Linked DNA regions of Saccharibacillus brassicae. The main gene of each other region encodes a partner of the protein of the gene in region 2 in a complex. Links are inferred from orthologs where the notes say so. Each region holds a gene or a part of one and is shown on either strand. Other genes may lie near its edges.

The links.
Region 1: the proteins of smc (region 2) and FFV09_RS00875 are in contact, whole or in part, in a crystal structure (PDB 3ZGX), measured with the Bacillus subtilis proteins. The link is inferred for Saccharibacillus brassicae from one-to-one orthologs.

Annotation. Positions count from the first base shown.
Region 1 is NZ_CP041217.1:215,493-218,238, reverse strand. It holds FFV09_RS00875 (segregation and condensation protein A), read left to right. Parts: upstream 1-850; coding sequence 851-1,642; downstream 1,643-2,746. Other genes in the region: FFV09_RS00865 (pseudouridine synthase), read left to right, coding at 2,478-2,746; scpB (SMC-Scp complex subunit ScpB), read left to right, coding at 1,611-2,270; ribH (6,7-dimethyl-8-ribityllumazine synthase), read left to right, coding at 349-819; FFV09_RS00885 (bifunctional 3,4-dihydroxy-2-butanone-4-phosphate synthase/GTP cyclohydrolase II), read left to right, coding at 1-203. UniProt on the Bacillus subtilis protein: Participates in chromosomal partition during cell division. May act via the formation of a condensin-like complex containing Smc and ScpB that pull DNA away from mid-cell into both cell halves.
Region 2 is NZ_CP041217.1:4,644,822-4,648,942, forward strand. It holds smc (chromosome segregation protein SMC), read left to right. Parts: upstream 1-351; coding sequence 352-3,921; downstream 3,922-4,121. Other genes in the region: rnc (ribonuclease III), read left to right, coding at 1-173; ftsY (signal recognition particle-docking protein FtsY), read left to right, coding at 3,989-4,121. UniProt on the Bacillus subtilis protein: Required for chromosome condensation and partitioning.

The DNA of each region.
Region 1 (2,746 bases), 4.4 Mb from region 2 along the record:
GGCTCGGCATCGTGGAGAGGGTGCCGATCCAGATGGCGGAGAACGCCGACAATGTCGGCTACCTCCATACGAAGCAAAGCAAGTTGGGACATCTGACCAACTTCGGCCTGAACGGCCCGGGCGCGCACACGGCGCCCGGCGAGCTTGAAGCGCTGGAGCAGAACGAGACGCCGATCCCGCCGGAAAACGGGGCAAGGCTGTAAAGACCGGACGTTTCGCGCTGGCCCGGCTGTGCGGCCGGAGCGCGATAATGGCACGATTGCGGCATGGTTAATGAGGAAATTTGTAAAACGAAGGCTACAAACCGGTCAATCTGGTATACAATAGACAAAGGATGGTTGATGACAAATGGCAAATGTATATGAAGGACACTTGGTTTCGCAGGGATACAAATTCGGGATCGTCGTCGGCAGATTCAACGAGTTCATTACGGCGAAGCTGCTGTCGGGCGCGCTCGACGCGTTGAAGCGTCACGGCGCGGAAGACGACGACGTGGACGTAGCCTGGGTTCCGGGCGCGTTCGAGATTCCGCTGATCGCGCAAAAAATGGCGGAGAGCGGCAAGTACGACGCGGTTATTACGCTCGGCACGGTGATCCGCGGATCGACGACGCATTACGATTATGTCTGCAACGAAGTGGCGAAAGGCGTGTCCGCGATCAATTTGAAAACGGGCGTTCCGACGATCTTCGGCCTCGTCACCACCGAAAATATCGAACAGGCGATCGAGCGTGCGGGTACGAAAGCCGGCAACAAAGGCTGGGATTCGGCGCTTGCGGCGCTTGAAATGGCCAGCCTGAGCCGTCAATTCAAAGGCTGACCGTTCGCAATACAGGCGGAGGGGAAACGGCTTGACTGTACTTTACAAACTGGAATCGTTCGAAGGTCCGCTCGACCTGCTGCTGCACCTGATCGACAAGTCGGAGATCGATATTCAACAGATCTCTATCAGCATGATCACGGAACAGTATATGGGCTACCTGCGCAGCATGCAGGAGCTGGAGCTGGAAGTGACGAGCGAATTCCTCGTGATGGCGGCAACGCTGCTCGCGATCAAGAGCAAACTGCTGCTTCCCAAACCTCCGGTGATGGATATGGACGAATATGATTTCTACGAAGAGGAAGAACCCGATCCGAGGGAAGACCTGATTCGCCGGTTGACCGAATATCGGAAGTATAAGAGCATTGCGGGTCTGCTGCACGAGAAAGAGCACGAGCGGGGCCGCATCTATATTCGCGAGCCCGACGATCTGGCTCCGTTCCTGCCCGCGGAAGACGACAATCCGCTGGAAGGGCTGCATATGTCCGATCTTGTATCGGCGCTGCAGCGCGCACTGCTGCGGGCCGACCGCAAACCGACGGTTGCCCGTATCCGCCGCGACGAGATTTCGGTCCGGGATCGGATGCGGGAATTGGAAGGGGCGCTTCGCGGAGCGGGACCGGGCGGCAGAATCTTGTTTTCGAGCGTGTTGAACGAACGGATGTACAGACAGGAGATCGTCGTAACGTTCCTCGCCGTACTCGAACTGATGAAGATGAAGCAGGTGAGCTGCTATCAGGATCGGCTGTTCGACGACATCGTAATGGAGTGGAGAGGGGAAACGGCGTCAAATGGATTTGCAGACGTTGAAGTCGATTATTGAAGGCCTCCTGTTTTTGGCGGGGGATGAAGGCTTGACCGTGCGGCAGATAGCCGAGATCACGGAGAACAAACCGGGCGAAGCCCAAAAAGCGGTCGAGAGTCTCCAGCGCGATCTGCGCAAGTCGGGGCGGGGCGTGCGGGTGACGAAGCTTGCCGGCGCGTACCATCTGGCGACGCTGCCGGAACATTCGGAATATTTCGAACGGCTGGCTTATTCGCCGTCGCGCGCGACGCTGTCGCAGGCGGCGCTGGAGACGCTGGCGATCGTCGCTTACCGTCAGCCGATCACGCGGATCGAGATCGAAGAGATCCGCGGGGTCAAGTCCGAACGGGCGATCCATACGCTGACGAACAAAAATCTGATCGTCGAGACCGGGCGAGCCGACGCGATCGGACGTCCGATCCTGTACGGGACGACCAAAGGCTTCCTCGACCACTTCGGGCTTGGCGGACTGGAAGAGCTGCCGGACGCTTCGGCGTTCGAAGCGATGATCGCTTCGGAAGACGAAGAACGGCTGCTGTTCGGCGGTCCCGCCGAATCGGCGCAGGCCGAAGCCGAACAAGAAGAGCCGCCTGGCCCGCTGCGGGCGGACGGTTCGGAGCGGGAGCCGGAAGAAGAAGGCGGGTAACGGCCGCCTGCCGCGACGTTGTCTTGGGCCCTTCCCGCATCAGGGAAAGGGCCCTGTTTTCGCTGCTTGCCGGGCAGTATGCCGTAGGCGGATGGTTCCGGGGTGCGAGTGTCTTCGCAAGGCGGACAAGCGCCGCAAAAACGTATGGTTGAACTTGTGGTTTCTGAACTCTATAGGTATGATGAAAGATGAGGTGACTGGATGACTATGGAACGATTACAGAAAATTTTGGCCCAGGCGGGCGTGGCTTCGAGACGAAAATGCGAGGAGCTCATCCTGGCGGGCAAGGTCGAGGTGAACGGCGAAGTCGTAACGACGCTTGGCACAAAAGCCGACCCGAACGTTGACGAGATCACGGTCAGCGGCCGGGCGATCAAAGCGCAGCAGAAGCTGTATCTGATGTTCAACAAGCCCAAAGGCGTCATTACGAGCGCGACCGATCCCGAAGGCCGCAAGGTCGTAACCGATTACATCAA
Region 2 (4,121 bases):
ATCTCGGCGTGCTCGAATACCGGATCGTGGAAGAACGCGGACCGGCGCACGAGCGGGAATTCGTGTCCGAAGTGTATATGGGCGAACGCAGCTTGGGCCGCGGGAACGGACGTTCCAAAAAGGAAGCCGAGCAGCAGGCTGCGGCTGCAGCGTTGGAAACGCTAAAACTGTAGCTACAAAAAAAGAGCAAAGAGCGGCCGCATGCTTGACTTCGGGGATCTGCAAGTCTGCCCGTGCCGCTTTTTGCTCTTTTTCGTTGTAAAAGAAAAGGCCGCCGCGTTTGCGGCAGGCCCGCGCACCTCGAACGGGAGAACAGCAGGATCAACAGGAAAGGGGAGGTGAGCAGCGGTCATGTATCTGAAACGGATCGAACTCGCCGGATTCAAATCGTTCGCCGACAAAACGGAAATGGAATTCGTCCGCGGGATTACCGCGGTTGTCGGTCCGAACGGAAGCGGGAAAAGCAATATTTCCGACGGCATCCGCTGGGTATTGGGGGAACAAAGCGCCAAAAGTCTACGCGGCGGAAAGATGGAAGACATCATTTTTGCCGGCAGCGACGCGCGCAAAGCAGTCAATTACGGCGAAGTCTCGCTGACGCTCGATAACGCCGATCAGGTGCTTCCGCTCGATTTTGCGGAAGTCACCGTCACCCGCCGCGTCCACCGCAGCGGAGACAGCGAATACTTGATCAACCGGCAGCCCTGCCGGCTCAAAGACATCACCGAGCTGTTTATGGATACCGGCATCGGCAAAGAAGCGTATTCGATCATCGGGCAGGGGCGGATCGAAGAGATCCTCAGCACGCGCTCCGAAGATCGGCGCGGCATTTTCGAAGAAGCGTCGGGCATCGTCAAATATAAATCGCGCAAAAAAGAAGCGAACCGCAAGCTTGCGGATACGGAGCAGAATCTGCTGCGCATCCACGACCTGGTCACCGAACTCGAAGACCAGATCGGACCGCTCAAAGCGCAGGCCGACAAAGCGCGGCGTTACAAAGAGCTCAAGGAAGAACTGCAGGGCAAAGAGATCTCGCTGTTTGTGTACCAGATCGGCGAGATTCACGAAGCATGGACCGAGGCGTCGGAGAAGCTGGCGAAGCTTGAGCGCCAGCGCGAGCGCCTGTCGGCGATCGTGGAAGAGCACGATCTTACGCTCGATACCGATCGCCAGGCGCTGCGCGCCGCGGAGAACGAGATCGAGGAGCTGCAGGGCCGCCTGCTGCGCTACAGCGAGCTGTCCGAGAAGTCGGAAGGTTACGCGCAGCTGCTCGAAGAGCGCCGCCGCAATCTGGAGCAGTCGCGCGAGCAGCTGAAGGAAGCGATCGAGAACGAAGGCGAACGCTTCGACCAGCGCAAGCAGGAAAGTGCGTTCGTGCAAAACAAGCTCGAGGCGGCGCGGCTGGAACTTGACCATCTGCGGACCGAACTGTCGGCGGAACAGGCCAAGCTGACCGGCGTGACCGAAGGGATCAGCCACGAGCAGGAAGAATCGCTCAAAGGCGATCTGCTGGAGCTCATGAACAAAATGGCGCAGACCCGCAACGAAATTCGTTATGCGGATCAGCAAAAGGAAGGCGTCATGCGGCGCATGAACCGCGTCGACGAGGAATCCGGCCGCTGGGAAGCGGAGAAGAAGCGGCTTGACGGGGAGCACGCCGAACGCAAAGCCGCTCTGGAACAACTCACGGCCGATATCGCGGCGCTGCGCCGCTCGTACATCGAAGAAAGCGAGAAGCTGCACACGCTGCAAAAAAACGCGGCGGACAGTTCGGCTTCGGCGCGCAAATGGGAGCAAAAGCGCGAATCGCTCGTCTCCCGGCGCGATACGATGCAGGAGATGCAGGAAGATTTCGAAGGCTTCATGGTCGGCGTCAAAGAAGTGCTCAAAGCTTCGCGCAGCCGCAGCCTGGAAGGGGTGCACGGCGCGGTCGCCGAATTGATCACCGTGCCTCAGAAGATCGAGACCGCGATCGAGACGGCGCTCGGCGCTTCGCTGCAGCATATCGTCATGGAGAACGAAGCGCTGTCCCGCAAAGCGATCGGCTATCTAAAGCAGCGCCAGCTCGGGCGCGCCACGTTCCTGCCGCTCGACGTTATCCGTCCGCGGCATATCTCGGACAGCGACAAGCGCGCGGCTGCTTCCGCCGGCGGATTCGTCGGCATCGGCGCCGAATTGGTCGAAGCCGACGAGCGGTATGCCGGCATCGTCGGCAGCCTGCTCGGCGGGCTGGTCGTGGCCGAGACGCTCGAAGACGCGAACGTCATCGCTTCGCGGCTGAATTACCGTTACCGCGTCGTGACGCTGGACGGCGACGTCGTCAATGCCGGCGGTTCGATGACCGGCGGCAGCCAGAATCGGCGCGGCAGCAGCCTGCTCGGGCGCAAGCGAGTGCTGGAGCAGCTCGAACGCGAAATCCGCGACAGCGAGCGCGAGATTGCGCGCCTGACGCGCGAAGAACGCGAGAACGGCGAATTGGCCGTTCAAAGCGAACAGCGGCTTGGCGAGCTGCGCGAACGCGGCGATACGCTGCGCGCCGATCAGCAGCGGCTCGACGGCGAGCTGAAGCAGACCGAGCACGGGCTGCGCCACGTGAACGAGCAGTTCGCGCTGCACGGCGAAGAGCGTTCGGGCTATGCGGAAGAGCTGGAAAGCGCGGGCGAAAGCCGCAAAAAAGCGGAAGCGAAGCTCGCGGAGCTGGAAGCCGAAGAAGCGGCGACCCGCCAGTCGATCGCCGCAGCGGAATTCGCGCGCAAAGCGAGCGAATCGGCCAAGGAAGAGCTGCAGGGCACGCTGACCGAACTGCGGGTCCGGGAAAGCCGGCTCGTGCAGGAGACGGCGTCGCTCGAAGAGCGGCTGGGCCGATTGGGCGAAGAGACCGGCACGGTGTCGAACCAGCTGGCCGACCGGCGCAAAATGCTGCGCTCCGCCGAAGCGGAACTTGCGGCGAACCGCAAAAACGCCGAAGAGCATGTGCGCGAACTGCAGGAAGCCAAAGAGCTCAAAAGCGTAACGCAGGAAAGGCTCGAAGAAAAGCGCGGCGAACGCGCCGAGCGGCAGCGCAAGCTGGAAGAACGCGAGGGCGAGACGCACAAGCAGCGCAGCGAGCTGAAGACGGTCGAAGACCGGATTCGGCACACGGAAATTCAGGCCAACCGGCTTGACGTGGAGCTGGAGAATACGCTGCAAAAGCTGGCGGACGAATACGGCATGGGGTACGAGCTGGCGAAGCAGCGGCACGAACTGCCGGAAGATCCGGAAGCGGCCCGCCTAGACGTCCGGGAGATCAAGCGCAAGATTGCGCTGCTGGGCGAAGTGAGTCTCGGCGCGATCGAGGAATACGACCGGGTCAGCGAGCGCTACGAGTTCCTGAACGAGCAGAAAAACGACCTGATGGAAGCCAAAGCGCAGCTGTACCTCGTCATTCGCGAGATGGACGAAGAGATGTCCAAGCGCTTCAAAACGACGTTCGACGCGATCCGCCGGCAGTTCGGCACGGTATTCGCCAAGCTGTTCGGCGGCGGGCGGGCCGATCTGGTCCTGCTCGATCCGGACAATCTGCTGGAGACGGGCATCGACATCGTCGCCCAGCCGCCGGGCAAAAAGCTGCAAAACCTGCAGCTGCTGTCGGGCGGCGAACGCTCGCTGACCGCGATGGCGCTGCTGTTCGCCATTCTGCACGTCAAGCCGGTCCCGTTCTGCGTGCTGGACGAAGTGGAAGCGGCGCTCGACGAAGCGAACGTGACGCGGTTCGCCCAATATTTGCGCGAATTTGCGGAGCAGACGCAGTTTATCGTCGTCACGCACCGCAAAGGCACGATGGAAGAAGCGGACGTGCTGTACGGCGTCACGATGGAAGAAGGCGGCGTCTCCAAGCTCGTGTCGGTCCGGCTCGAAGACGAAGAGATCAGCATCGCTTAATGCTTAATAACGGACAGATTGAAGCAGGTCCCATACGGAAGCCTATTACGACTGGAGGAAGTCAAGCATGAGCTTTTTTCGCAAATTGAAAGAAAGTATCGCGGGCAAGACCGACGCGGTAACCAAACAGTTCAAAGACGGCCTGGAGAAAACGCGCAAAGGCTTCGTGGAGCGCGTATCGAACCTGATGGTTCGCCGCC